Regions from separate parts of the Povalibacter sp. genome, predicted to be linked through region 4. Evidence: riboswitches for the same ligand, from Rfam matches in the RefSeq annotation. Region 4 holds a riboswitch; each other region holds the start of a gene.

Region 1 (7,407 bases), on a different contig from region 4:
ACGTCGATTCACTGCACGGCAACCTGCTGCTGGTACACGGCATGGCCGACGACAACGTGCTGTTCACGCACAGCACGATGCTGATGCAGCGACTGCAGTCGCTCGACAAGCCGTTCGAGCTGATGACTTATCCGGGCAGCAAGCACGGACTGGTGCGCATCCCGCAGACCGGGCGGCATTACTACGAGATGGTGGTGAGGTTCTTCGAGCGGGTTCTTGCTGTGGGGCCGGCTTCGGCCGGCCTCTCGGAGTCAGGCTGAAGCCTGACCTACAGGAAGAGAAGAATCCCTCGACACTACAGCTTGCAACCCAACGCCCAGCCTTCCACACGCTCCAGCGCGGGAATCATCGGCTTGTCCGCATCCAGCAGGCCGGTCCGCTCCAGATCGCCGACCTTCACCCACGCCAGCGTCTGGCCTTCGAGCGATTGCGGCACGCCGTTGTACTTCGTCACCAGCCACAGATCGAGCGTGATGAGGCGGTCGGGATACTGGTGGTCGTAGCAGATCAGCGGCTCGGCACCGAGGACTTCGATGCCGAGTTCTTCGTGCAGCTCGCGGGTCAGTGCCTGCAGACGTTCCTCGCCGGGTTCGCGCTTGCCGCCGGGAAATTCCCAGCCGCCGGCCATGTGCTTGCCGGGCGGACGCTGCGCGACGAGGACCTGTCCCTCGTCGTTGAAAATGGCGCCGGCGAGGACGTGGGCAGGAGGACGCATTCCCTGGCTTATCCTTCCTTCGCGAGCATGCCGTGGCAGTGCTTGTACTTCTTGCCGGAGCCGCACGGACACATTTCATTGCGTCCGACTTTCTTGGTCTCGCGAACGAACTGCGACACCGGCGCCGGTTCTTCCCCCGGCAGCGGCTCGGGCGGCTGCGGCGCGGTGATCTGCTCGGGAGCGGCGTGCTGGAAGCGCATGGCGCGCTCGAGTCGCGCCTGACGCTCCGCTTCTTCGGCATCGATCTCGGCCTGCGTGCGCAGCTGCATGCGCGACAGCAGCGACACGGTGTCGTGCTTGATGCGATCGAGCATCGACGAGAACAGTTCGAAGGCTTCGCGCTTGTATTCCTGCTTCGGATTCTTCTGCGCATAGCTGCGCAGATGAATGCCCTGGCGCAGGTAGTCCATCGCCGCCAGGTGCTCGCGCCAGTGCGAGTCGAGCTGCTGCAGCATGATGGCCTTTTCCAGGTGCCGCACGACCGGCACGCCGTACATGTCGACCTTCGACTGATAGGCCTCGTCAAGCGTCTTCACGATGCGTTCGCGCACATCCTGGTCGTTGAGATTCTTGTCCTGCTCCAGCCAGCCCTTGACATCGAGCGGCACGCCGAAGTCGCGCTGCAGCGTCTCGGTCAGCGATTCGACGTTCCACATTTCTTCCGGGCTGCCCTGCGGCATGAAGCGATCGGAAACCGTGTTCACGACTTCATGACGGATGCCGGCGACGGCATCGGCCACGTCCTCGGCGCCCATGAGTTCGGTGCGCTGCTGGTAGATGACCTTGCGCTGGTCGTTGGCGACGTCATCGTATTCGAGCAGGTTCTTGCGGGCGTCGAAGTTGTGGGCTTCGACCTTGCGCTGTGCGCGTTCGATCTGTTTCGAGAGCATGCGGCTCTCGATCACTTCGCCTTCCTTCATGCCGGCCGTCTGCAGCCAGCGCTTGGTGCGCTCGGGATCGCCGAAGATGCGCATCAGGTTGTCTTCGAGCGAAAGATAGAAACGGCTCGAACCTGCGTCGCCCTGACGGCCCGAACGGCCGCGCAGCTGGTTGTCGATGCGCCGCGATTCGTGGCGTTCGGTGCCGATGATGTGCAGGCCGCCGGCGGCGAGCACGGCGTCGTGACGCACCTTCCATTCGTCGCGTGCCTTCTGACGCGCGGCTTCATCGTTCGGATCGATACCGTGCAGGTCCGATTCGGGATTGCCGCCGAGCACGATGTCGGTGCCGCGACCGGCCATGTTGGTGGCAATCGTCACGGAGCCCGCACGACCCGCCTGCGCGACGATGTGGGCCTCGCGCTCGTGCTGCTTGGCGTTCAGCACTTCGTGCGCGATCTTGTGTTCCTGCAGCAGCTTGGCGAGGTATTCCGACGTTTCGATCGACGTCGTGCCGACCAGCGCCGGTTGGCCGCGCGCGACGCAATCGCGGATGTCTTCGATGATGGCGTCGTACTTGTCCTTCGCGGTGAGGTACACGAAGTCGGCATGGTCCTTGCGGATCATCGGCCGGTGGGTCGGGATGACGACGACTTCGAGGCCGTAGATCGACTGGAATTCGAACGCTTCCGTGTCCGCGGTGCCGGTCATGCCCGACAGCTTCGTGTACATGCGGAAGTAGTTCTGGAAGGTGATGGAGGCGACGGTCTGGTTCTCTTCGCGAACCCGCACGCCTTCCTTCGCTTCGACGGCCTGGTGCAGGCCGTCGGACCAGCGCCGGCCCTGCATGGTGCGACCGGTGAATTCGTCGACGATGATGACTTCGCCGTTGCGCACGATGTACTCGACATCGCGGTGATACAACGCGTGCGCGCGCAGCGCTGCGTTCAGGTGATGCATCAGGCGGATGTTCGATGCGTCGTAGAGACTCTGGTCGGGGCTCAGCAGGCCCGCTTCGGTGATGAGTTCCTCGGCGTGTTCGTGACCGGTATCCGAGAGGTGCACCTGGCGGGACTTCTCATCCGCCCAGTAGTCGCCCTCGCCTTCTTCGGACTCCTGGCGCTTGAGCCGCGGCACCAGCTTGTTGATGGCGACGTACAGCTCGGTGCTTTCTTCGGCGGGGCCGGAAATGATCAGCGGCGTGCGCGCCTCGTCGATCAGGATCGAGTCCACTTCGTCGACGATGGCAAAGGCGAGTCCGCGCTGCGTACGGTCTTCGAGACGGAACGCGAGGTTGTCGCGCAGGTAGTCGAAACCGAATTCGTTGTTGGTGCCGTAGGTGATGTCGCACGCATAGGCGGCGCGCTTTTCTTCCGACGACTGGCCGCTCCTGATGACGCCGACCGTGAGTCCGAGGAATTCGTAGACCGGGCGCATCCACTCGGCGTCGCGCGAGGCCAGGTATTCGTTCACGGTGACCACGTGCACGCCCTTCGCGGGCAGCGCATTCAGATAGGCCGGCAGGGTCGCGACCAGCGTCTTGCCTTCGCCAGTGCGCATTTCGGCGATCTTGCCGTCGTTGAGCGCCATGCCGCCGATGAGCTGCACGTCGAAGTGGCGCATGCCGAGCGTGCGGCGCGCGGCTTCACGCACTGCCGCAAAGGCTTCCGGAAGGATGTCGTGGACGGTCGCCCCGTCGGCGAGGCGCTTGCGGAATTCCTCGGTCTTGGCGCGCAGCGCCTCGTCGCTCAGTGCCTGGAACGCGGGTTCCTGGGCATTGGTCCGGCTGACGGCCCTGGAATATCCATTAACGAGCCGCTGATTGCGGCTGCCGAACAGTTGGCTGAGCCAATTCGCCACGAGAGAGAGCTCCGAGGTGGGCCAAAAGAAAGGACGCGATTGTACACGCCACCCTGCGACCCCATGCCGTCGGGTTTTTTTGATGGACGTGCGCGGCCTTGGGACCGACAGGCCGAGTTCGGGGCGGGGCGTGCGAAAACAAGGCCGAGGGCGGCGGGCCTTGTTTTTCTAGCTGTGGGGCCGGCTTCAGCCGGCCTTTGGATGTCAGGCTAAAGCCTGACCTACAGCCAGAGGCCGGCTGAAGCCGGCCCCACAGGCAGAGTCGGAAGTCGGTGCTGGAATTAAGACGCCGTCATCATCCGGGACTGCCGCCCCGGCCTGCAGCTACTGCCGCACGAAGCTCATCGGGTCGATGGCCCGGCCGTTCTTGAGTACTTCGAAATGCAGGTGGGGCCCGGTGGAACGGCCTGTCGAGCCGATCAGGGCGATGGCCTGGCCCTTCTGCACCGTGTCGCCCGGCGTCACCAGCGTGCGTTGGTTGTGCGCATAGCGCGTCACGTAGCCATTGCCGTGGTTGATCTCCACGGTCTTGCCGTAGCCGAAACGGTCCTTCGAGTAGGTCACGACGCCGGCAGCGACGGCGACGACCTGCGAGCCCGCAGGCCCCGCGAAGTCGATGCCCTTGTGGTAGACGGTGCGGCCGTTGAACGGGTCCGTGCGCTGGCCGAAGTAGGAGGAAATCCAGCCCTGCATGACGGGGCGTCCGCCCGGAACGATCTGCCGGCTGAGATTGCGGGTGGAAATGAGGCTTTCCAGTACGCTGAGCTGGCGCTCGCGATCCTTGATCTGGCGGCTCAGGGTATCGAGCATCGAAGAAATGTCCGGTGCCGCAACCAGCGCGCTCTCGGCCAGAGCCTCGGGTCCGCCGACGGCGGGCACGCGGTCGAAATCGAACTCGCCCTTGTCGAGGTGCGCCATCTCCGTCAGGCGGCGGCCCAGCGCATCGAGGCGGATCACGTGGGCATTCATCTGGCCGACGCGGCCGGCCAGCGCATCGAGACGGTTCTGCAATTCCTGCCTGGCGTCGACGACCTGCTGGCGCTGCTCTTCGAGCCGGCGGCCCCAGTCGGCGACCTGGGCGGTAGGAGCGAAAACGTTGCTGCGTCCGAGCTGGACCCCGGCGAAGAGCACGCCGGCAAGGATGGTCACGATCAGACCGATGGTCACCGTCGCAGCCAGCGGGCGGCCGAGCTCGATCTGGCGAGCGCGCCCCAGGCGTTTGGAAAAGACGATGACGTTCATTCGATCATGCCTCGCGTCCTCAAAAAATCTGGCGCGACAAAAACGTCCTGCCGGCGCAGCCGCATCGAGAAAGCTGCACCAACGGCATATCCAGAGAGGTGTGGACGTAGAACCGATGATTCGAGTTGTACATCCTGGCAACCCCGCTATCGTGACCGTCCTGCCTTCGAAGGCAGCGCCCTTAGACCGGTGGCTTTGCGTCCCCGCCTTTCAGCGGGTTTGCCCTTAACAGCGGTCGGGAATATGCAGAATCCGCAACCCAAAGATCAAGCAGTCAGCCCTCACATTGCACATTTCAGCTTATGTCTGAACCCATGAAGCCCATTTCGACTGGGTTGGGCCCGCTGCTCGCGCAGCTGGAGCGTCGCGCCCGGGAGACGCTCGATTTGACGGATCGGGTGCGGGCCGCGCTCGATGGCGACGAGAAAGCCCACGTCGTTTCAGCGAGTTACCGCGAGGGGACGCTGGTCATCGTGGCGGATTCCGCGGCCTGGGGGTCGCGGATCCACTATCTGCAGGAAACCCTGGCAGAACGGCTGCGGGCGCAGGGTGAGACGCAGTTCACGAAAGTGCAGGTGAAGGTGGGGAAGCCGGGGTGAGGCGGGGATTTTCTTCGTCTTGCTCTTACTGTGGGGCCGGCTTCAGCCGGCCTCTTAAATTAAGAAGTCAGGCTGAAGCCTGACCTACAGGGCGCCGGCGGACACCGCCGTCGCCGGCATATAAGAGATGGGCGCCTGCTCATCGCCTTCGAAGGTCGCCTCCTCCCACGCATCCGGCGTCGCAATCAGCTTGCGCAGCAACCGGTTGTTCAGCGCGTGACCGGACTTGAAGCCGCTGAACTCGCCGAGGATGCCCTTGCCGAGCAGGTACAGATCGCCGATCGCATCGAGGATCTTGTGCTTCACGAACTCGTCTTCGTAGCGCAGGCCTTCCTCATTCATTACGCCCGCGTCACCAATCACGATGGCATTCTCCATCGAGCCGCCGAGCGCGAGATTCTTCGAACGCATGTATTCGAGATCGCGCATGAAGCCGAACGTCCGTGCGCGACTGATCTCGCGCAGGAAGGAGGTGCTGGAGAAATCCATGCTCGCGATCTGGTCGCGCTTCTTGAAGATCGGATGATTGAATTCGATCTCGAAATTGACCTTGAAGCCGTTGTACGGCGTGAAGCGGGCCCACTTGTCGCCCTCTTCCACCTGGATGGGTTTGAGGATGCGTGCGAAACGCTTCGGTGCGGACTGCTCTTCCACACCCGCCGACTGCAGCAGGAACACGAACGGTCCGGCGCTGCCGTCCATGATCGGTACTTCCTCGGCCGACAGTTCTACATAGGCATTGTCGATGCCCAGGCCGGCGAAGGCGGACATCAGATGTTCGATGGTGCAGACCCGCGACTCACCTTTAATAAGAGTGGTGCCGAGCGTGGTCTCACCGACGTTCTCGGCGTACGCGGGCACGTCGATGGTCCGGTCGAGATCGGTACGACGGAACACCACGCCGGTATCCGGCGGCGCCGGCTTCACCACCATCAGCACCTTCTTGCCGGAATGCAGACCGACACCGGTGGCGCGGATGGAGTTCTTGATGGTGCGTTGGCGAAGCATGGGAGGCTCTAGGTGCGGGGCCCGAGCTGGCCGGAGGATCGCGGCGCTGAAGGAAATCGGTACATGAAACCTCGAAAAGCGGCGGCACCGTAGCACCGCATGCCGGACCCCACAAGCCTCTGACTTGTGGGGTCGACACGCGGTCACTTCAACGTCGGGCAAGGGGACGCTTTGCCCGACCGCCAGGTTCCCTGACCTGGACGACTTCAGTCCGCCTGACGCCGCAGGAATGCCGGAATATCCAGCATCGCGGTGTCATCGGAATTGAGGCCATCCCCGACCGCACGACGCGGTGCAACGGAATCGCGGCCGTAGTCCCGACCACTGTCGCGCTGCTGACGGATGTACGTCGGCACGTGCAGATCATCGAGCGTCGGCACGCGACCGGCGCGGCCGCCGGCAATCGCCGTCATCTGCTTGCGCGCGTCCGGCTGCGGCATCTGCTCGGCCACCGGGCGACCGATGCCGGTCGCAACGACCGTCACGCGGATGTCTTCGCTCATCTCCGGATCGATCACGCAGCCGACCACCACGTTCGCATCCTCCGACGCGTACTGCTTCACCGTATCGCCGACGACGCTGAACTCGCTGGTGCGCAGGTCCATGCCGGCCGTGACGTTGATCAGCAGGCCGTGAGCGCCGTGCAGATTGACGTCTTCGAGCAGCGGGCTGGAGACGGCGGCTTCGGCCGCTTCACGCGCGCGGTTCTCGCCGCGTGCCGAACCCGAACCCATCATCGCCATGCCGGTTTCCGCCATCACGGTGCGCACGTCGGCGAAGTCGACGTTGATCATGCCGGGCTTGGTGATCAGTTCAGCGATGCCCTGCACCGCGCCCTGCAGCACTTGGTTCGCCGCCTTGAAGGCGTCGAGCAGCGTGACATCGCCGCCGAGCACCGTGAGCAGCTTCTGGTTCGGAATCGTGATCAGCGAGTCGACGTGACGGCTGAGTTCGCTGATGCCGTGTTCCGCCGAGCCCATGCGCTTGCGGCCTTCCATGTCGAAGGGACGCGTCACGACGGCGACCGTCAGGATGCCGAGCTCCTTCGCGATCTGCGCCACGACCGGCGCTGCGCCCGTGCCCGTACCGCCGCCCATGCCGGCGG
Region 2 (7,407 bases), on a different contig from region 4:
TGGACGATCAGGAAAGCGATACGCGCGCCAGTACCGGAACGATTTACTGGGAAGGCGCGGTGACGGCGTTCGATGAAGGGGATCGTGCGATCGGACGCGGTTACCTGGAGCTGACCGGGTATGGTCAGCGGCTGACTTTCTGATCTGACTGTAGGTCAGGCTTTAGCCTGACTTCCCAGAGGCCGGCTGAAGCCGGCCCCACAGGAAGGCGAAGAAATCAGCCGGGTTTCGCCCCCGGCTTCAGCACCCACACCTTGCACCAGCCGTCCTTGTTCACGAGCTTGCCGGGGAACAGATTGCAGGGACGCCACTCGTCGCCTTCCTTGCCGGTGAGCTGCACGCAGTTGTGGCAGAAGCTGCCGGCCTTGTACTGCGGCACCTTGTTCGGATCGACTTTCTTCGCATCGTGCACATAGCCCATCGCCATCCCGAGCGAATCCTGTTCGGAGAGATGCGGCAGTTCATCCGCCTCGGCGCGGCGCACGAGACCGGCGCAGGGCAGGGCGACGAGTCCGGCAACGGCTGTCTTGAGCAGCGTGCGACGATCGACACTGGAATCGCTCATGATGAACCTCGGCTGGCGAAATGCTGGCTGGCGCGGATTCTAGCGCCGCATCGAGGCCGGAGTGTTCGTGCCCTCGACCCGAGGACATTACTTTGCACTCCGATTTGCGAGTGATTTTCAGTTCGCGGGAAGCTGGCGGCGCGCGACGACGATGCCGTCCTCATCCGCGTACACCCAGTCGTCGTTGCGGAACGTGACGCCGGCAAAACGCACGGGCAGATCGCGCTGGCCTTCGCCGCGTTTGTCCGTCTTCATCGGATGCGTGCCGAGGGCGCGCACGCCCAGCGGCATGGCCGCGATCGCCGCGGAATCGCGGATGCAGCCGTAGACGATCGCGCCGCTCCAGCCATTGTCGACGGCCTTCTGCGCCAGCAGATCACCCAGTACGGCGCGGCGCATCGAGCCGCCGGCATCGATCACCAGTACGCGACCCGCGCCGCGTTCGGCCACGAGATCGCGCACCCGCGAGTTGTCTTCGAAACACTTGATGGTCGCGACGGCGCCGGCGAAGCGCGGGTTGCCGCCATAGCTGCGGAACAGGGGTTCGCAGACTTCGAGTTCGTCGCTGAATTGATCGCAGAGATCGGCGGTGCGGAAATCCATGCTCGGTGACCTGGTGAAGAGGGCACGCGAGTTTGCCGGAGCGCGGGAGCGGGGAGAAGCGGGAATGATGAAGTGCGCGCGCCACTGCGTGGCGCGCCGTCACTTCGTCAGCTTGTCCACCAGGCGCGACAGCAGGGAATCGTTCTTCGGCAGCTTGCGGATCGCGCTCTCCGACAGCTGCACCTCGCGCGCCTCGTCGAGCAGCTGTTCGCTCAGGCTGCGTTTCACGAGCGCCTTGTGCTTGCCCGTCGCGGAAGTCTTGCTCATCGGCGCCGAGCGCTTGGTGGCATGCGCCGCGGACTTGGCTGCGGGTTTCAGCGTCTTGTGCTTGCCGCTCGCGTCGACCTTGAACGAGCCGGTGGCGCCGGGCTTGAACGAACCGGTCGCATTCGGATTGAACGAGCCCGTGGCGTTGGGATTGAAGGTGCCGCTGGGACTGCGATCCGTCACTTCCATGGTCACGGTCGGGATGGTCGGTTTGCGATCGCGCGCGTGATTGAGTTCGATGATCTTGCCTTCAGTCTGCGCTGCCGCGGTTGCTTTCGGTGCGGGCGCGTCCTTGAAACGGGTCTGCTCGGCGGCGCTGATGCGGATCACGCTCGGCGAGGGGAAGAACGTGCGCAGATAGCCGGAGACCGCTTCTGCCGAGACTTCTTCGCGGAAGAAGCCGAGGCGCAGGGAGTACACGATCTTGCCGCTGCCGGCATTGGCAATCGAATACACGCTGTAGGCCTCGAAGATGTCGAGGTGCGGCATGGCATCGAGATTCACCGGACGTTCCGACACGACCAGCTGGATCGAGAACCACTTTTCCTGCGAGTCGTCGTTGAGTTCGGCGCTGGTGAGCGCGCGGATCGTCTGCGTGCTGTCGAGCTCCGGCACGCGGCGATCACCCGCCGGCGGCTGCGCGCGCGCGGCGACTGGCGCGGCAGCAGGTTTGGTCTCCGGGGGCTTGCGCGCCGGCTCGCTCTTGGCGGCGGCGGGCTTTGACGCTTCCTTGACCGACGGCGCTGCCTTCGCAGCAGCCGGTTTCGCAGGCGGTGCTACCGGCGCGGCAGGAATGGGATGTTTCGCCGTCGATTCGAGACTGAGCGCAGAACCCGGAATCTCGACGCCCTTGCCGACATGGAAAGGCTGTGCCGGAGCATTCGCAGGCGCGGCAGCGGCGGCCGGCTTCGGCGGTGCGGGTTCCTTCTCCAGCGTCAGCTGGATTTCAGCCGGCGCGGCGAGCGCCTTCTTCGCCGCTTCGGCCGGCGGGCTGGAGGCCGGTGCCTTGATGACGGTGTCCGTCTTGTAGACGGGCGCGACGGTCTGCGGTGCCGGCGCGCTGGCAGACGGCTGCGGCGGCGTGAGTTCGGGCAGATCCCACGAGAGTTCGATGTCGGTTTCGGAGGCCGACTGAGCCGCTGCCGGTTTCGCAGGCGCTGCCGCGACGGCCGCGGGCTTCGCGATGACAGGTGCAGGTCTGGCTGCGGCCGCTTCCTGTTTCACCGCTGCCTTCGGCGCTTCTTTCGCAACCGCTGGCGCCGGCGTAGCGGCGACCGGCGCTGCCTTCACCGGTTCTTCGACGGCAGCCGGCTTCGGCACCAGCACCGGACGCTTCCACGCCGCCGTGGTTTCCGTGTTGGGCACATAGCCGCGGGCGAAGCGACGATCGTCGTCGGACAGACAGGCAACGAATGCGGTCGGATAGTTGTCGCGAACGGCGCTCAGCGCCTGTTCCGCATCGGCTTCGCTGGTGAAGAATCCGAGTCGCAGGCGATGACGCGTGCGGCCGTCTTCGGCGCGCGCCACCTGGTAGAGCTTGTGGCTGTCGAAGCCGGGAATGGTCTTGCCGGCGGTCTGGATCGGCGCGATCGAAGAACAGAGATTGATGATGAAGAGCGTGTTGGCGGGTTCGGTGGAGGATGTCGCTGCGAGCAGCGGATCGACGGACGCATTGGCGCCACGTCCCACGAAGACCTTGCTGGTGTTCTCTTCCACGTTCCTTCCCCATCAAATCCGCAATCCGGTCGAACCACGGCCGGACGGATCATTTCGACGGGGGAGAGAATGCGTGCGCGCGCATCTCGATTGATGTCACGTCGACGGCGCTGAGTGGATTTCTGATCGATGAGAAGAAGAAAACTTCTGCTGACCGACCGATGGCGTCCGTCGAATCAACCGCATTCGTCCTGCGGTTCGTGGCAACCCCGCTGTCCTGGGAAATGATTCCGTTAGACCGGTAGCTTTGCGTCCTCGCCTTTCAGCGAGTTTGCCCTTGGCACGAATCGATTCTTCGGCAGCGCGACGGGATAAGTCAAGCGGCCAGGTCGGTTTCAGGAGACATGTAATACGGCGACAGTGGAGGGGCTGTCGCGGCGGTGAGGTTATGTCTCACACGGCCATGCGCGTCCAGGCTTCCTTGCTGACGCTGGCCGGTTCGCCGGCCATGATGCGCGGCGCGAGCTGCGACACGATGTGGACCTGTGCCGCGTCCGACAGACCCAGCGCGCGCAGCGCGCCTTCCAGTCCGTCGATCAGTTGACGCCGGTCCGTCTCGCTCGGGCAGGCATCGCGGGCCAGCGAGGCGAGTTCGTCGCCGACGCTCTGAATGGTCTCGGCGATCGACGGCGCGAACTCGCTCAGGTCGCCGCGCAGTCGGGCTGCGAAGCGGAACGAGTTGTAGGCGCAGACGTACGCCCGGTTCCGCAGCTTCAGATTTCGGAGCAACCCCATGTCTGTCAGGTCCGTTCGAGTGTGGTCGGCGGAAAGTCTGCGGAAGCCGGCTCGCCGCGTGGTGTGAGCTGCATCACAAAAGGCGGGCGCTTCCGGGTGTTGCGCCGTCGCCGCATTGCCAATCAAGTACCTGCGCGAGAAGAAAAAAATTCAGCTCCTGCGAGGTCAAAAACGGATTGACTTGTGTGTTCGGCCGTGACCGTTCAGGCACGGCCGACGTTGCGATCGGTCGGCGAGTGGAAGTACTCGCTCTCGGCGGCGAACTGCTTCATGAGCTTGCGCAGTTCTTCTAAACGACCTTCTGCCGTGCTGATCGGCAGGCACTCCTCGCACTCGGGGTCGGAGCAGGGCTGACGCGAATAGAGCCAGTACTGCACGGCGCCCGCGAGCAGACCGTCGGCGATGTCCCAGATGTCCGCCTTCTGGTCCGTGTCGGCGATCCGGTTGCCGAGGTCGACGGCCTTGCCGAAGGCCTCGGAGAAGGGATTATCGTTTTCCTGCATTGGGGGCGTCGGGAGCGAGCGGAGAGGGCCGGCATTGTAACCAGTCGGACACGCCTTCATAGAGAAAGGCCTGCCTTGAGGCGCAGGCCTGCTTGATGTGAAGAAATGGGGCTGCTTTACTCCCCGCCCGCTGACATAACCGCCGAGGAACCCATGGCTGACGAACGCGATGCCGAAGCGCAGATGGATGCCGATGCGCTGTACCAGGAAGAAATGTTTACCGATCGTCGCGTGGGCGCCCTGCGTCGGCTGACCCCCGTCAAGCGCGACGGATCGAGGGACGAGACACGCCCGGTCCTGTTCGTGGGCCAGGCGGAAATCATGACCAACATGGGTCCGGTGCCGCTGAGCTTCGAGATTCCGGGCGAGACGCTCGACCAGGCCGTGGCCGGGTTCGGTGTCGCGGCCCAGGCCGCCATCGAGCGCACCGTGCAGCAGATCCAGGAGATGCGCCGGCAGCAGGCCTCGCAGCTGGTCGTGCCCCAGGGCGGCTTGCCGCCGACCATGGGGGGCGGCGGGCGCGGCGGCGGCAAGATCCAGCTGCCCTGACCGCCCGCGGATCGCACCACGATGGTTTCTGTGCTGCCCCGTTCTGGGGCGGCTCGCTCCGGCCAGTAGCGGCTTTTACCGCGTAATGCACTGATTCCGGGCTGGCACGGTTTTCGCTCCCTCGGCTCCTGTCGCCACGAGAACCAGGACCGCGGATGCCAGGGGAGACGCCTTACGATGAAATGCACGCGCCGGACGGCAGTGTTCGCGAGCACTACCGGACCTTCGCGTCATGGCTCGCCAGAACACCGAAAGACCGGGTAGCGCAGAAGCGCACCGAAGCCGATTCGCTCTTTCACCGCGTCGGCATCACCTTCGCCGTCTATGGCGAAGAGGCGGGCACCGAACGCCTGATTCCCTTCGACATCGTTCCCCGCATCATCCCGGCGCCCGAATGGCAGCACCTCGCCGCGGGACTGCGCCAGCGCGTGCGGGCGCTCAACGCCTTCATCGCCGACATCTATCACGACCAGGACATCCTCGCGGCCGGCCGCATTCCGGCCGAGCAGGTGCTGTGCAACGGCCAGTACCGGCCCGAGATGCAGGGCGTCGACGTGCCCGGCTCTATTTACGCGCACATCGCCGGGATCGACGTGGTGCGCGCCGGCGCCGGCGAGTTCTACGTGCTCGAAGACAACCTGCGCGTGCCTTCGGGTGTCTCCTACATGCTCGAAGACCGCCGCATGATGATGCGGCTGTTTCCGGAGCTGTTCGCGCAGCATTCGATCGCCCCGGTCGAGCACTATCCCGATCTGCTGCTCGAGAATCTGCGCAGCGTCGCGCCGCCGGGCGTGAACGATCCGACGGTCGTGCTGCTGACCCCGGGTGCCTACAACAGCGCGTATTTCGAACATGCCTTCCTCGCCCAGCAGATGGGTATCGAACTGGTCGAAGGCCAGGATCTCTACGTCGAAGACGAATTCCTCTACATGCGCACCACGCGCGGCCCGCAGCGCGTCGACGTGATCTACCGCCGTCTCGACGACGACTTCATGGATCCGCTGGTGTTCCGTCCCGATTCGATGCTCGGCATTCCGGGCCTGCTCGCCGCGTATCGCGCCGGTCGCGTCACGATTGCCAATGCGATCGGCACCGGCGTCGCCGACGACAAATCCATCTATCCGTACGTGCCGGACATGATCCGCTTCTATCTCGGCGAGGAGCCGCTGCTGTCGAACGTGCCGACCTACGTGCTGCGGCGGAAGGAAGATCTCGACTACACGCTGGCGCATCTGCCCGAACTCGTCGTCAAGGAAGTCCACGGCGCCGGCGGCTACGGCATGTTGATCGGCCCGTCGTCGACCAAGGAACAGATCGAGGACTTCCGCCAGCGCATTCTCAAGAGCCCGGAGAAATACATCGCGCAGCCGACGCTGTCGCTGTCGGCCTGCCCGACCTTCGTCGAACAGGGCGTCGCGCCGCGTCACCTGGATCTGCGGCCCTTCGTGCTGTCGGGTGCGGAAGTGACGCTCGTGCCCGGCGGCCTCACGCGCGTCGCGTTGCGCGAAGGATCGCTGGTCGTGAATTCGTCGCAGGGCGGCGGCACCAAAGACACGTGGGTTCTGGAGCGCTGACGGATGCTGAGTCGCACCGCCGACCATCTCTACTGGATGGCCCGCTACACCGAGCGCGCCGAGAACCTCGCGCGCATGCTCGAAGTGAACTACCGGATGTCGCTGCTGCCGCAGGGCCCGGAAATCGTCGAGCAGGGCTGGGTCGCCACCCTGACCATCATCGGCCTGATGGATGCGTTCAAGCAGCGCTACGGCGCCGTCACGCCGGCGAACGCCATCGCCTTCCTGGTATTCGATCGCGACAACCCGATGAGCATCTACAGCTGCGTGCGCGCCGCGCGCGAGAACGCACGTGCCGTGCGCGGCACGCTGACGTCCGAAATCTGGGAAAGCGTCAATGCCACCTGGCTGGAAATACGCGTCGCCGGCATGCGCCCTTCGTCGGAAGCCGAAGTCGGCAATTTCTTCGAATGGGTGAAGCACCGTTCGCATCTCATCCGCGGCGTGATTCAGGGCACGATGCTGCGCGACGAGGCCTGGCACTTCACCTGGCTCGGCACGTATCTGGAACGCTCCGACAGCACCGCGCGCATCCTCGACGTGAAGTACCACCTGCTGCTGCCGCGCGGCGAGAAAGCGGGCGGCGCCGCCGACTACTATCAATGGAGCGCGCTGCTCAATTCGGTGTCGGCCTTCGAGGTGTATCGCCGCGTCTATCGCGACCTGATCACGCCCCGCCGCGTCGCGGAACTGCTGGTACTGCGCTCCGACATGCCACGCTCGCTGCATCGCTGCGTCGAGCAGCTCTACACGCACCTCATCGCCGTCCGCAACGGCCAGTCCGCCGAAACCGAGCGGCGTGCCGGCGAACTGCATGCGTCGCTGCGCTTCGGACGCATCGAAGACATTTTCGAACTCGGCCTGCACGAATACCTCGTGCAGTTCATGGGCCGCA
Region 3 (7,407 bases), on a different contig from region 4:
TAGAAATCCTTGTTTACCTGGGCGTTCGGCTGGAACAGCTTCTGGTCGAGACCGGCGCCTGCGCCCTGCTGCGAGATGTCGGTCAGCAGGTTGGGCACTTCGGTCTTGTTCGGCAGCTTGCGCAGCATAGCGCCGAAGGACCGTTCGATTTCCTGCAGCTGCGCCTTGTAGGCATCGAGATTGGCCGCCTTGCGCGCCTTGGTGGTGAAGGTTTCCAGCAGCGAGATTTCCTCGGCGCGCGCCGCGTCGAGATCCGGCTTGTTGGGCTTCCAGGCCAGGAAGTACACCATTGCGCAGGCGCCGATCACGAAGATCAGTCCGATGGCGCCGAAGCGGAAAGCCGCGGGCCAGCGACCGACATCGTTCGGATCGAGATTGCGAAGATCTTCCAGGAGATTGCTCATCAGTGGGCTCCCTGTGCGGCTCCGCCCGCGGCCGCCTTCAGATTCGGATTTTCCTGCGTCGCGTTCAGCGTGAAATCCGAACCTGTTGCAGTGCCACCTTTCGTTTCGAGAATGTCCAGCGACGGATCGGCCATCCATTCGGAGGCATCGATGTTGCGCATGTAGTTCGAGACGCGCGAACTGGACTGGGCAATACCTCTGAGTTGCACCTTGCGATCGGTTTGTTTGATCGAGGTGAGATAGATACCGTCCGGCAGCGTACGCACCAGCTGATCGAACAGATGCACGACCTCGGCGCGACTGCGCTCGAGCTGCTCGATCACCTGCATGCGCGCGACGAGGCGCTGCTTCTCCTGGTCCAGTTCCAGGATCTCGGCGATCTGCTTGTCGAGCTTCGCGGTTTCATCCTTCAGATACTGGTTGCGTTCGTTCTGTGCGCCGATCGCTGAACTCATCTGCAGATTCACTGCAAACGCGATGGCGCCGGCCAGCACGAGTGCGCCAACGGCACCGACGCCGAATTCCTGGCGCTTCTGCTTGCGCTCGGCTTCGCGCCACGGGACGAGATTGATTCTTGGCATATCAGTCGAAACTCCGTAACGCCAGACCGCACGCCGTCAGCAAGGCAGTCGCATCCTTTTTCACCGACTGGGCCTTGGCCTTCTGACTGACCTTCATCTGGCCCAGCGGATCGCCGCGCAGGGCTTCGATGCCCACGCGGCTCTGAATCATTTCGGCGGCGCCCGGGATGTTGGCGCAGCCGCCGCAGATCAGGATCTGCTCGGGCTGTTCGCGACCGGCGCCGGACGCCAGGAAGAACTGCAGCGAGCGGCTGACCTGCTGGCACATGTCGTCGATGAACGGACCGAGCACTTCGGTTTCGTAGTTGCCGGGCAGTCCGCCTTCTTTCTTGGCGCGACCGGCTTCTTCCATGCTGAGGCCGTAGGTGCGCATCACTTCTTCCGTGAGCTGCTGGCCGCCGAAGGCGAAGTCGCGCGTGTAGATGACCTTGAGATCGCGCAGCACGCTGAAGGTGGTGCTGCTGGCGCCGAAGTCGACGACTGCCAGCACGCGACCGAGACCGCCATCGGGCATCTGGTGCGTCAGCAGCCGGCAGGCATTTTCGAGCGCGAAGGCTTCGACGTCGACGATGCGGGCCGTCAGACCCGCCGCCGCACAGGCGGCCACGCGCTGTTCGACGTTTTCGCTGCGGGTCGCCACGAGCAGCACATCGAGCATTTCGGGATCTTTTTCGGAGGGGCCGATGACTTCGTAGTCGAAGCTCACTTCCTCCATGGGGAACGGGATGTACTGGTCGGCCTGCATTTCCACCTGGCCTTCCAGTTCGTTCTCGCTCAGGGTGCGAGGCATCTGGATGACCTTGGTGATGGCCGCGTCGCCGCTGATGGCGACGGCTGCGTCCTTGGCGCGCGCGCCCGAACGCTTCACGGCACGCTTGATGGCGTCGCCGACGGCATTGGCGTCGACGATGGCTTTCTCATTGATGGAGTTCGGCGGCGTCGGCTCGGCGGCATAGGATTCCACCCGATACTGGCCGCCGCTCATGCTGATCTCGATCAGCTTGACCGACGAGGTGGTGATATCCAGTCCCAGCACCGGTCGGGATTTGGCTGAAAAAAGCACGCTATTTCCCTTTGTTCGTCAGATACTTAGGGGATTATCTGAGATCAGCACTAAATACGAGGCGCAAATATATACAGCTGCTTGTTAAGTTGAATGTGAGGAGTCTCACGAAATACCATCGAGGCGATTTCGGAAACCGGCGTGCCGCGTCGCTCCAGCTCAGCCTTTGTTAAGTCAATTATTGGGCTGTGGGAGAACGCAATTGCCGGATCAATGACTTGGAGTGCGCATGGATCGGCCAGTGACCTCATGCGTACGGCAGGTCACGACAGGACAGCGTTTTTTCGATGCCCCTATCATTCCGCCGGCGACCCCGCTGTCCTGGACATCCCCTCCTTCAGGAGGATCCACCCGTAGACCGGAAGCTTTGCGTCCTCACCTTTCGATGAGTTTGCCCACGTAAATTCGCGGCTACTATTGCATACCGGCATTTTTTAAAGCAAGGACTTAGGTTCATTTGTTGTGATGCGACATTACCTTCCGGCCTGGTTGCGTTTCGCCCTGGCAACGATCGTCGTGCTCATCGGCGGTCTCACGCTCGGGCTCTGTGGTGCCTATCAATATCTGGAGCCGGCCTTGCCGGACGTCGCAGCGATTCGCGACATCCGTCTGCAGGTGCCGCTGCGCGTTTACAGCCGCGACGGCAAGCTGATCGCGCAGTTCGGCGAACAGCGGCGCATTCCGCTTTCGTTCGAAGCGCTGCCGAAGCAGCTCGTCAATGCCGTGCTGGCCGCCGAAGACGATCGCTTCTTCCAGCACAGCGGCGTGGACTATCCAGGACTGGCGCGCGCGATCGTGCGTCACCTGATGTCGGGCGAAAAGGGCGAAGGCGGCAGCACCATCACCATGCAGCTCACGCGCGGCATCTTTCTCAGTCCCGAGAAAAGCTATCGCCGCAAATTGCAGGAAATCTTTCTCACGCTGCGCATCGAACAGCAGTTCAGCAAGCAGGAAATCCTGACGCTGTACATGAACAAGATGTTTCTCGGCCAGCGCGCCTACGGCGTCGGCGCAGCGTCCGAGGTGTATTTCGGCAAGACCATCGATCAGCTGTCGTTGCCGGAGCTGGCGTTGATCGCAGGCACGTTCCGCCTGCCCTCGCGCGACAATCCGGTTGCGAATCCCGAACTCGCCAAGCATCGCCGCAGCTACGTGCTGCGACGCATGCGCGAGAAGAACTTCATCACCGCGGACGAACAGCGCGCCGCCGACAACTCGCAGGTCGAATCGCGCTTGCACGGACCCGCCGTGGAAGTCGACGCGCCGTACATCGCGGAGATGGTGCGCGCCGATCTCTACAACCGCCTGGGCACCGACGCCTACACCGCGGGCTACGAAGCGATCACGACACTCGACAGTCGCCTGCAATCCGCAGCCGTACGTGCCGTGCGCGCCGCGCTGGTCGAATACGATTCGCGCCACGGCTATCGGGGCCCGGTTAGCCGGGTCACGGTACCGGCGCAGTCATCGGAGTCCGACTGGTCGCGACTGCTCTATGAGTTTCCGCTGCGCGGCGGACTCGAGCCTGCGCTCATTCGTGCCGTCGAAGACCGCAGCGCCGTCGCCTGGTCGAAAGTTCACGGACGCATCAATCTGCCCTGGAGCGGACTGAGCTGGGCGCGGGCGCCGCTCGCGGACGGCAGCGTCGGACCGCCGTTGCAGCGCGCCGCGGACATCCTCTCCGTGGGCGATGTCGTGTACGTCGCGCAGGAACGTTCCGGCAACTGGCGCATGGTGCAGGTGCCGGAAGCCCAGGGCGCGTTCGTGGCGATGGATCCGCAGGACGGCGCGATCACGGCGCTGGTCGGCGGTTTCGATTACTTCGCCAGCAATTTCAATCGCGCCGTCCAGGCGAAGCGTCAACCGGGTTCGGCGTTCAAGCCCTTCCTGTATTCAGCCGCGCTGGATCGCGGCTTCACGCCGGCCAGCGTCGTGAACGACGCGCCGCTGGTGATCGAAGATCCGTCGCTGGAAACGGTCTGGCGGCCGCAGAACAACTCGCGCGAATTCCGCGGCCCCATGCGGCTGCGCGAAGCACTCGTCCGTTCGCGCAATCTGGTGTCGATCCGCGTGATGCATGCGCTGGGACCCGCCTACACGACCCAGTACATCGAGCGCTTTGGCTTTCCGGAGCAGAACCTGCCGCGCAACCTGACGCTCGCGCTCGGCACGGCGCAGGTGTCGCCGCTGGAGATGGCGAGCGCCTACGCGATCTTCGCCAACGGCGGCTATCGGGTCGGCTCGTACTACATCGATCGCATCATCGGGCCGGATGGCAACAGGGTGTTCGAGTCGCAACCGCGGATCGTCTGTCGCGAATGCGTCGAGCAGCCTGCCGACGCAGCGACGGAAGTCATCAACGTGCCGGAGGGCGCACCGCCGCCGCCGACCGTCGATGAACGCAACTGGGGCAGTCTGAGTTACCTGCCGGAGAAGGCGATTGCTCCCGTCTCGATCTCGCCGCAGAACGACTACCTGATGGTCGACATGATGGCCGACGTGGTCCGCCGCGGCACGGCCGTACGCGCGATGCAGTTGAAGCGCGACGATCTCGCCGGCAAGACCGGCACCACCAACGATCGCCGCGATGCCTGGTTCTGCGGCTTCACGCCGTCGCTCGTGGGGACCGCGTGGGTCGGCTTCGATCAGGAACGATCGCTGGGGCCCGGCGAAGAAGGCAGCCGCACGGCGCTGCCGATGTGGATCTATTTCATGCACGAGGCGTTGCAGGGAGTACCGCAGCAGCGGCGCGTGCCACCGCCGGGTCTCGTGACGATGCGTGTTTCCGCCGATACGGGTCTGGCAGCGCGGCCCGGCGAACCGGACGCGATCTTCGAGACCTTCATGGCAGGCCATCTGCCGGCCGCATCGGAAGGCGGCGACGGTTTGTCGAATGGTGCCGGTGCGAGCGAACAAAGTAGTGACGATCCGATCTTCTGACAGGTACTCTCGCTGCTGAGCAGCCGCTGCGGCTGCGAACAAGAAGATTCCTGCCGCCGGGCCCAGGAGGCGACATGAGCAAACGAATGAATCCGCGCGCCGAGCAGTTGCGTATGGCACTGGCGCAGGAAGCGGCACGCATCATGTCGGAACAGGGCATCGACGATTACCGTCTGGCCAAGCGCAAAGCCGCAGAGCGGCTCGGCGCCACCGACATCGCCGTGCTGCCGAAGAACACGGAGATCGAAGCAGCCCTCGCGGCACATCACCGCCTGTTCGAAGGCGACCGTCATTCCTCGGCACTCGAATCCGCGCGCCGCACGGCCCTACAAGCCATGCGCCTGCTGCAGAAATTTCAGCCGCGTCTCGTCGGACCGGTATTGAGCGGTACAGCGTCGGCGCACTCGGAAGTGAACCTGCACCTGTTCGCCGACGGCGCCGAAAGCGTGGCGCTGTATCTCATGGAGCAGGGCATTCCGCACGAGATCGCGGAGCGGCGGCTGCGCTACGAGCCGGATCGGCTCGTCAGTTATCCCGTGGTGCGCTTCGTGGCGGGCAATCGCGAGATCGATGCCGTCGTGTTTCCGATCGACGGCATCCGCCAGGCGCCATCGAGTCCGGTCGATGGCAAGCCCATGCGGCGTGCGGATGGCGGGGAGTTGCAGGCGTTGCTCGCGAACCAGCCTCAGGAGCGAGTGGGCTGGCCCTAAGAGGTTTCACACGGAGATCAGAGAAGAAGAATTTTCCACGGGGGACACGGGGAGCACGGGGACAAGAAAGATTTTTCTGTTCCGAACCCTGTGTTCCCCGTGTCCCCCGTGGAAATAATTCTTCTCTCAGCGCTTGCTCATCTCGACATAGTCGCGACGCGGCGAGCCGGTGTAGAGCTGGCGCGGGCGGCTGATCTTCATCGCCGGGTCCGCAATCATTTCCTGCCAGTGTGCTACCCAGCCGACGGTGCGTGCGATGGCGAACATCACCGTGAACATCGACTGCGGGATGCCGATGGCGCTGTAGATGATGCCGGAATAGAAATCGACATTCGGATACAACTTGCGCTCGACGAAGTACTCGTCCTTGAGCGCGATCTCTTCGAGCTTGAGCGCGAGTTCGAACAGGGGGTTGTCGGACTTGCCGAGCTTCGCCAGCACCTTGTGGCACATCGCGCGGATGATGGTCGCGCGCGGATCGAAATTCTTGTAGACGCGGTGGCCGAAGCCCATGAGGCGGAAGTTGTCGTTCTTGTCCTTCGCCTTGGCGAGGAACTTCGGCACGTTCTCGACGGTGCCGATCTGTTCGAGCATCGCGAGCACGGCTTCGTTGGCGCCGCCGTGTGCCGGGCCCCACAGGGCCGAGATGCCGGCGGAAATCGCCGCGTACGGATTCGCGCCGGTGCTGCCGGCGAGACGCACGGTCGAGGTGCTGGCGTTCTGCTCGTGATCGGCGTGCAGGATGAACAGCAGGTCGAGCGCCTGTGCGGTGACCGGATCGACGTTGTACTGCTCGCACGGCACGGCGAAGAACATGTGCAGCAGGTTCGAGCAGTAATCGAGATCGTTGCGCGGATAGACGAAGGGCTGACCCAGCGCGTGCTTGTACGCGGCGGCCGCGATCGTCGGAATCTTCGCGATGATGCGGTGGGCGAAGATCTCGCGATGGCGCGGGTTATGGATGTCCATCGAGTCGTGATAGAAGGCCGCCATCGACGCGACCACGCCCGACAGCATCGCCATCGGATGCGCGTTGTACTGGAAGCCGTTGAAGAATCGCAGCAGCGATTCGTTGATCATCGTGTGGTACTGGATCGCGTGCGTGAATTCGCCGATCTGATCGTTGGTCGGCAGTTCGCCGTTGATCAGCAGGTACGCCACCTCCAGGAAGTTGCTCTTCTCTGCGAGCTGCTCGATCGGAATGCCCCGGTGCAGCAGCACGCCTTCGTCGCCGTCGATGAACGTGATCTTGCTCTCGCACGACGCCGTCGCCATGAAGCCCGGATCGAACGTGAACAGACCATGTTCCTTGTTGAGGTTGGCGACGCTCAGGACGCTCGGACCCAGGGTGCCATTCTTCACTTCGGCAACGGATTTCTTGCCGGTCGACAGGTCAGTCAGCTCGAACTTCTTCTCAGACATTTGCGAAATTCCAGGGCGGTTCGGAGCGCCGGAGCGCCAACTTTTTTGCAGGTGCAAACGGGACGCGCAGACTTACACGACCCCGGCGACGAATCAAGCCGGAATCCAATCGGATTCAGGGGCTGCGCGACGGAAAAATGCGGCCGTTACTGCACGATCTTCAGCAGCTGGCCGGGCTGGGGCTGCTTGTCGGGGTACAGATCGTTGAGCAGCCGCAACTGCTCCACTGGATATTTCTTGACCGGCGATGACTTGGCCAGGTCTTCGATGCGCACGTTCTGATTCAC
Region 4 (7,407 bases):
GATCAGCACCGACGAGGCGCTGATCGCGACGCTGCAGCAGGCTGCCGGCGCTGATCACACCCTCTGGCACGCCCCCTCCATCGACGCCGCCGTCGAACTGCTGGTCGGCGGCCATTGCGGCATCCTGATCGCAGACATGCAGGTGCTGCGCGGTGAAGCCGCCGCCGCACTCGAAAAGCTGCAAAGCCAGTTTCCCGAACTCGTCCTTCTTGCGACCGGTCGTCGCGACGAGGAAGGTCGTGTCGCAGGGCTCATCAGCAGGGGCAGTGTCTATCGCTTCCTGCACAAGCCCGTGTCGCCGGCGCGCGCGAATCTGTTCCTCGCCACGGCCACGCGCCGCTATCACGAACTGGCCCAGAACGTATCGCCGGCGCTCGCGAGCGTCCGGGAACTCACGAAGCCGGCCCATCGCGTGCCGCTGATCGGCGCCGGCGCAGGCGCTCTGCTGCTCATCGTCGGCGCAGTCATTTTTCTGTCGCGACGCGAGCCCGCGGTCGAGACCCTGCCCACCCCTGCGTCCGTGGCAACTCAGCCAGTGGCGACACCCGCGCTCGACACGACGCCGACGCTCGCGGCGGCACAGGCCGCGTTCTCCGCGGGCAAGCTGTCGGCGCCGTCGGGCGACAATGCGCTCGAACGCTATCGCGCGGTGCTGACGGTCGAGCCGGCGAATGCCGCAGCACTCGCCGGGGTCCAGGACGTGCTCGATGCGCTCGAAACACAGGTCACGCAGGCGTTGCAGGCAGGCGATGCCGCGGCCGCCGCGCGCGCTTTCACGACGCTGCAGAAGGCCCAGCCCGATCATCCGGAACTCCCGACGCTGAATGCGCAACTGCTGGCACTGTCGCGCTCGGTCCGGCAGGCGCCGGCGAAAGCACCTGCCGTCAGTGCGCCGACGGCGCCTGCCGCGCCCAACACGCAGCTGGCGCGCAGCCGTATCGCGGCGGGTCAATTGCTGGAGCCGGAAGACGACAGCGCCGTGTTCCATCTGCGCGCCGCGCGCGATCTGGGCGAAGACGACACGGTGAATCGCATTCTGGCGACCGACGTCGGCTCGCGCCTGCTCGCGCAAACGCGGCAAGCCATGGCGAATGAGGACATGGCGCAGGCGCGCACGCAGTTCGCAGCCGCCGCCGCACTCGATCGCGAATTCGAACTCGCGCTGCCGGACCTGCCGCAGGTCGAACAGGAACTGAATGCACTGACGACGGCCGCGACGCGTGCCGTCATCGACGAGCAACTGGCGCCGATCATCAAGCTGCGCGAGAACGGGCGCCTCATCGAACCGGCCGGCGACAATGCCTTCGAGCGCTTGCAGACACTGGCGGAACAGTCGCCCGACGCAGCAGCGGTTCGGACGGAACAACAGCGACTCGCATTCACCCTGCTGGATCACGCCCGCACGGCGCTGGCGCAGGGCGATCTCGAACGCGCCGGCCTGCTCACGAACAGGGCAGAGACGCTGGTACCGCGCATGACGAATGCGCGCACGCTGCGCGACCAGATCGCAGCGGCCCAGGAAGAACGCGATGCTGCGAACCGCGTCGTCCAGGCTCGCGAGCTGCCGCGTACGCGCGAAGTGGCGGCTGCTTATCCCAACGATGCCGAGCGCCGCGGCATCGAAGGCTGGGTCGACATCGAATTCGTCATTGCCACCGACGGCACGACCCGCAGCCCGATCGTGCGCGAATCGCAGCCAGCCGGCGTCTTCGACAAGTCAGCGCTCGATGCGCTGGCGAAGTGGCGCTTCGAGCCGGTGACGCGCAACGGCAAGACCGTGGAACAGCGCGCGATCCTGCGGGTGCGGTTCGCGCTGAAGTAGGAGCCGCCTCGCGGCTTCTTCCTGTTCCTGTGGGGCCGGCTTCAGCCGGCCTGTGCTGCTGGATGCAGTCGCGGCCGGCTGAAGCCGGCCCCACAGGCAGAGAAGATCTATCCCGTCTTCGCGACGCCCCTGTCGAAGCGTCGCCCCAGCCAGTAGCCCAGCAGCGCCCACAGCGCCGCGACGCCTGCGCCCAGCAGGGCCAGTGCCGCCGGTCCCCAGCCCATGCCTTCCAGTCCCTTGTTGAGCTGGGCCGACAGCGCATCGGCGCCGCGATACACAGGCACGTCGACGGTGCTCTTGGCCTTGTACTTGGTTTCCTTGTCGAGCGGGCTCCAGAGCATTTCGCGGCCCGGGCGCACGAAGGCGTATTCCATCGCCCGGCGCAGGATGAAGACCACGGCGAGCACGCCGAGCGTTCCAGTCGCGGCCAGCGCCACGAAGCCGCCGACCATGATGAGCGGCACGACCGTCACCAACGCGATCACGCCGAAGCGCTGCGCGATGCGGCCGGTGAGGAAGATCTGCGACAGCACCGTCAGCGTCTGCACGATCCAGTCGAAGCGCGCGAAGATGCGCGTGCGATCGGTGATCTCCGGATAGTTCACTTCCACCAGGCGCAGCTGCTCGAAGTACAGCAGCGTATTCACGGCCGAGATGAACACCACGAAACAGGCGATGCCGAGGATGTAGGGCGACTTCAGGATCAGCGTCACGCCCGCGAACATGTTGCCGCCGAGCGGACGATCCTCCTCCACCGACTCGGTGCGGTCGCGCCAGATGTTGAGCAGCAGGCGCTGGCAGACGATGGCGGCGACGAACAGCGCCGCGCCGAGAAACAGCAGGCCGTTGTTGCCAATCGAGGCGACGCTGAAGTCGGACACCAGCGGCCCGACGAGCGCACCGGCGCTGCCGCCGGCAGCGATCACGCCGAACAGCCGCTTGCTCTGACCGCTGTCGAACAGCTCGAGCAGGAAGCTCCAGAAGATCGACAGCAGGAACAGGTTGACCACGCTGATGAAGACGTAGAAGAACTTGCCGACCGCCGGATTGATCTGATCGCCCTGCAGGGCCACGCCGATCAGGCCGAGCACGACGGCGACGACGCCGTACATGGCGGGAAGAAACACGCTGCGCCGGACGCGGGCCACAATGATCCCGTACAGCGGGATGATCAGCAGCGAGGCGGCCCAGGTCACCATCCACAGGTCGGCCACCTGGTCGCGGCCGATGAGGGTGCCGATCGTCTCGCGCAACGGACGCACGGCGAAGTAGCCGGCCCACATGAAGAAGAACAGACCGAATGCCGCCACGACGGCGCGCACTTCGCGAGGCTCCACGGGTGCCAGCCGTCCCAGCAGATTGCCGAGCAGGGAACCTGAAGAAGTCGTGGTCATCGAATGCCCTCGCCGTCTCATGGATCGATCGCGCACCATGGCAGGCGCGGCGCGGGGATTCTAAACGGAGGATGCCGACCGTCGCAGTTACGATGCGGTCAGCGGTGGCGGGCTGCGACGAGCGGCCGATGCGGGAGCCCGGCTGCACCGGGCTCCCGTCGAACTTCTAAGGAATCGTCTTGCTGGCGACGTTCGATTGCGAGCTCTCGCCACCCGACCCCGTGTAGGCCTTCACGGCGAAGTACCAGGTGCCCGAGGCCAGACCGTCGACCACGTAGCTCGTCACGCTCGGGTTCGAAATCGTGATCGTCTGGTTGAGCGCCGAGGAACTCGTGCCATAGACGATGCGATAGCCGGCGAGATTGGTCAGCGCGGTGCCATCGGTGTTCTGGGTCGGTGCGACCCACGACAGCGTCGCACTGCCCGTGGCCGGTGCCGCATTCACGGCGATGCTGAAGGCAGGCAGCGACACGGAATGGGTGCCGTCGCTGACCCCGATGACGATGTTCGAGGTCGTGCCGGTCGCGCTCGGCGTGCCCGAGAGTCGGCCGGTGGTCGTGCTGAACGTCGCCCAGCCCGGCTTGTTGCTGATGCTGAACGCGAGCGTCGCGCCTTCCGGATCATTCGCCGTCGGCTGGAAGCTGTAGCTGGCGCCCACGGTCACGGAAGTCGCCGGCGTGCCGGAAAGGGTCGGCGCGGCATTGCCGGGCGGCGGGGTGGTGCTGCCGCCGCTCACCGTGATGGTGAACGCCGCGAGCGAGGCCGACGCCTTGCCATCGCTGACGCTGATGATGATGTTGCCGAACGTACCGGCCGCCGTCGGCGTGCCGCTCAGCCGGCCGGTCGACGCGGTGAAGTTCGCCCAGGTCGGCTTGTTCTGGATGCTGAAGCCGAGCGTGTCGCTGGCGTCGGCATCGGCTGCCGTCGGCGTGAACGAATAGGCCGTGCCGACCGTCGCACTCGTGCCCGGCGTACCGCTGATCGTCGGCGCGCGATTGGCGGCCGCCTGCACGGTGATCGTGAACGCCGTCAGCGCGGTCGAGACCTTGCCGTCGCTGACGCTGATGATGATGTTGGCGAACGAACCGACGTTGGACGCCGCCGGCGTGCCGGTCAGGCGGCCGGTGGACGCGCTGAAGCTCGCCCACGACGGCTTGTTCTGGATGCTCCAGGTCAGCGCATCGCCGTTGGCATCGGTGGCCGTCGGCTGGAACGAGTAGGCCTGGCCCGCCTGCACCGAGGTCATCGGCGTGCCGCCGATCGCAGGCGCGCTGTTGTCCGGTCCTTTCACGCTGATCGCGAACGCGGGCAGCGCCGTGGTCGCGACGCCGTCGCTCACGCTGATCACGATGTTGGAGAAGTTGCCGACGTTGGCCGCCGCGGGCGTGCCGCTCAGCGTGCCCGAGGAGGTGCTGAAGCTCGCCCACGAGGGACGGTTCGAGATCGAGAACCGCAGCGCGTCGCCGTCGGCGTCCGCGGCGCTCGGCTGGAAGCTGTAGGCGGCTCCGACATCGACTGAAGCCGTGGGCGTACCGCTGATCGTCGGCGCATTGTTGGCGGCCGGCGGCGGGGCGCTGCGCGAACGGATGACGATACGGAACGGACCGATGGAGCGCTGATCGCGTCCGTCAGTCACCGTGATGGTGATGTCCTGGGTTTCGCCGACGTCTGCATCCTGCGGCGAACCGGTCAATGCGCCGGTGTCGACGCTGAAGGTCGCCCACGTCGGCTTGTTGGTCACCGAGAACTCGAGGAAGTCGTTGTCGGCGTCGCTCGCCGTCGGCGTGAACGAGTAGTCCTGCCCGGCTTCGATCGCAGCCGCCGGCGTGCCGGTGATCTCGGGCGCATGGTTCGCCGTGGGAGGAGGCGTCGGCGTGGTCGGCGACGTGGGCGACGTCGGCGGAGCAGCGGCCACGGCGTCGTCGCCTTCGCCGCCGCAGGCTGCGAGCGTCGCAACCGCGCACAGAACGATGCTCGCCCTGACCAGCCGTCGAATCATCATGCTCCCGAAACTCGTTTTCATTGCTTGCACCTGCTTCAGCACGTCGCGACAGCGAATCGCGAACGTTGCGGACGATCGGCCAAGGCAATGACGCTGACGTCGATGTGTGCGCTGACGCTGGTGCGTCACGGATCGACGGCCCGAATCTGCAAATCCATCGGCATCCGATGCAGTCGCAGATTCTTTGCTGGCAACCCCGCTATCCCGCGCAGTGCGCGTCGGACCGGAGGCTTTGCGTCCCCGCCTTTCGACGGGTTTGCCCTTTTCAACTCCTGAACTTTTTCGCCGTTATTTCACGAGCGTTGCGATTCGCGCCTGACATGGCACGCATCGCGACGATCGGTTCACCGGAGCAAACCTGCAGCGAGTGGCATCAAGGAAGGGAAGCGTTCGGGTATGACGACGGAGGAACGAACAGTCCTCTGGCCGGCAACCCCGCTATCCTGCGCCCTTGCGCTCACCGGACCGGAGGCTTTGCGTCCCCGCCTTGCAGCGGGTTTGCCCTTGTGAAGCGTGGTCGAGTAGACCCCAGTAAAAACACCTTTGCAATTGTCGTTGGCTACAGACAGCTCAAGTGATTTCGAGCTTCACATAAGAACGTCAGAAAACATAAGGCGCTCGCTTATGCAATGCGTGCGCACTCGCGCATCGCACTGCATCCGTCGGGTTCGCGCTTCGTAACACGACGGCAATTTTCCGCGCATCACTGCAGCGTCTTGCTCGCGACGTTCGAATTCGCGCTCTCCGTTCCTGCACTCGTGTACGCACGCACCGCGAAGTAGTACGTCGTCGGCGTCAGTCCATCGAGCACGTAGGTCGACACGCTCGGATTGGCCACCTGGATCGTCTGGTTCAGCGCGCTCGCGGACGTGCCGTAATAGATGCGGAAGCCGGCGAGATTCGTGAGCGTCGTGCCATCGGTGTTCTGGGTCGGCGCCGCCCACGACAGCGTCGCGCTTTTGGTCGCTGCCTGATTCACGGCGATCGAGAACGCAGGCAATGCAGTCGATGCCTTGCCGTCGCCGACACTGATGACGATGTTCGCGTAGCTGCCCGCATCGCTCGCCGATGGCGTGCCGGAAAGCTGGCCGTTCGAGGTGCTGAAGGCGGCCCAGGCCGGCTTGTTGCTGATGCTGAAGGTGAGCGTATCGCCGTCGGCATCGGCGGCCGTCGGACGGAAGCTGTAGGCGCTGCCCACGTTCACGCTCGTCGTCGGCGTGCCGCTGATCGTCGGCGCGCGGTTGACGGCGGCGGCGTTCACCGTGATTGCAAAGGCCGGCAGCGACGTCGTCACCTTGCCGTCGCTGACCCGGATGACGATGTCCGAATGCGTTGCCGCCGCCGTCGGCGTGCCCGTGAGCGCACCGGTCGAGGTGCTGAAACTCGCCCAGGCCGGCTTGTTGCTGATGCTGAAACCGAGCGCGTCGCCGTCGGCATCGGCGGCCGTCGGACGGAAGCTGTAGGCGCTGCCCACGTTCACGCTCGTCGTCGGCGTGCCGCTGATCGTCGGCGCGCGGTTGACGGCGGCGGCGTTCACCGTGATCGCAAAGGCCGGCAACGACGTCGTCACCTTGCCGTCGCTGACCCGGATGACGATGTTCGAATGCTTTCCTGCGGCGGTCGGCCTGCCGGTGAGCGCACCGTTCGAGGCGCTGAAGCTCGCCCAGGCAGGCTTGTTGCTGATGCTGAAACCGAGCGCGTCGCCGTCGGGATCGCTGGCGGTCGGCCGGAAGCTGTAGTTCGTCCCGACGGTGGCGGTGGTCGGCGGCGTGCCCGAGAGCGTGGGGCTGCGGTTGGCGGCCGTCACCGTGATGGTGAAGCGCGGCAGGTCGGTGCCGTACTTGCCGTCCCAGGCGTAGATGTTGATGTTCGCGAAGGTGCCGGTCCTGTTCGGCGTGCCGCTGAGCCTGCCGGTCTTGCGATTGAAGCTCGCCCACGAGGGCTGGTTGCGGATGCCGAAGGTGACGGTGTTGCCGTCCGGATCGGAAGCCGTCGGCGTGAACGCATAGGACTGGCCGACCTTGACCGAGGTCGGCGGCGTTCCGGAAATCACGGGACGCTGGGTATTGGCCGCCCAGGCAGCGGAGACGCCACCGGCCGCGAGTACGGCGACGACGAGAGCGCGACGAAAGAACGCGTGCAGACCAGTCATTGCAATCGAATCTCCATGCAGGACCATGTCGTTCCGG

The links. Region 4 has a riboswitch for cyclic di-GMP ahead of V7D81_RS03170 (putative Ig domain-containing protein). Riboswitches for the same ligand answer to the same signal wherever they lie in the genome.
Region 1: linked by a shared signal. The riboswitch ahead of V7D81_RS10530 (M23 family metallopeptidase) and the one ahead of V7D81_RS03170 (putative Ig domain-containing protein) in region 4 are both predicted to bind cyclic di-GMP.
Region 2: linked by a shared signal. The riboswitch ahead of V7D81_RS09980 (hypothetical protein) and the one ahead of V7D81_RS03170 (putative Ig domain-containing protein) in region 4 are both predicted to bind cyclic di-GMP.
Region 3: linked by a shared signal. The riboswitch ahead of V7D81_RS14740 (pilus assembly protein PilM) and the one ahead of V7D81_RS03170 (putative Ig domain-containing protein) in region 4 are both predicted to bind cyclic di-GMP.

Annotation. Positions count from the first base shown of each region.
Region 1 covers NZ_DAINNK010000028.1:6,096-13,502, forward strand. Annotated here, with positions in the region: gene V7D81_RS10515 (S9 family peptidase) at 1-260, shown strand, start outside; gene mutT (8-oxo-dGTP diphosphatase MutT) at 296-715, opposite strand; gene secA (preprotein translocase subunit SecA) at 724-3,453, opposite strand; gene V7D81_RS10530 (M23 family metallopeptidase) at 3,778-4,695, opposite strand; cyclic di-GMP riboswitch class I at 4,829-4,929, opposite strand; gene V7D81_RS10535 (DciA family protein) at 5,010-5,294, shown strand; gene lpxC (UDP-3-O-acyl-N-acetylglucosamine deacetylase) at 5,379-6,302, opposite strand; gene ftsZ (cell division protein FtsZ) at 6,509-7,407, opposite strand, start outside.
Region 2 covers NZ_DAINNK010000025.1:34,239-41,645, reverse strand. Annotated here, with positions in the region: gene V7D81_RS09995 (lipocalin-like domain-containing protein) at 1-143, shown strand, start outside; gene V7D81_RS09990 (high-potential iron-sulfur protein) at 218-565, opposite strand; gene rraA (ribonuclease E activity regulator RraA) at 683-1,168, opposite strand; gene V7D81_RS09980 (hypothetical protein) at 1,268-3,151, opposite strand; cyclic di-GMP riboswitch class I at 3,351-3,437, opposite strand; gene V7D81_RS09975 (hypothetical protein) at 3,545-3,886, opposite strand; gene V7D81_RS09970 (hypothetical protein) at 4,090-4,389, opposite strand; gene V7D81_RS09965 (hypothetical protein) at 4,543-4,938, shown strand; gene V7D81_RS09960 (circularly permuted type 2 ATP-grasp protein) at 5,094-6,512, shown strand; gene V7D81_RS09955 (alpha-E domain-containing protein) at 6,516-7,407, shown strand, end outside.
Region 3 covers NZ_DAINNK010000047.1:6,593-13,999, reverse strand. Annotated here, with positions in the region: gene V7D81_RS14750 (type 4a pilus biogenesis protein PilO) at 1-404, opposite strand, end outside; gene V7D81_RS14745 (PilN domain-containing protein) at 404-985, opposite strand; gene V7D81_RS14740 (pilus assembly protein PilM) at 987-2,048, opposite strand; cyclic di-GMP riboswitch class I at 2,352-2,454, opposite strand; gene V7D81_RS14735 (penicillin-binding protein 1A) at 2,514-4,988, shown strand; gene V7D81_RS14730 (hypothetical protein) at 5,063-5,698, shown strand; gene V7D81_RS14725 (citrate synthase) at 5,825-7,120, opposite strand; gene V7D81_RS14720 (M48 family metalloprotease) at 7,267-7,407, opposite strand, start outside.
Region 4 covers NZ_DAINNK010000005.1:58,504-65,910, reverse strand. Annotated here, with positions in the region: gene V7D81_RS03180 (TonB family protein) at 1-1,822, shown strand, start outside; gene V7D81_RS03175 (NTP/NDP exchange transporter) at 1,930-3,216, opposite strand; gene V7D81_RS03170 (putative Ig domain-containing protein) at 3,383-5,218, opposite strand; cyclic di-GMP riboswitch class I at 5,405-5,489, opposite strand; cyclic di-GMP riboswitch class I at 5,644-5,731, opposite strand; gene V7D81_RS03165 (putative Ig domain-containing protein) at 5,922-7,370, opposite strand.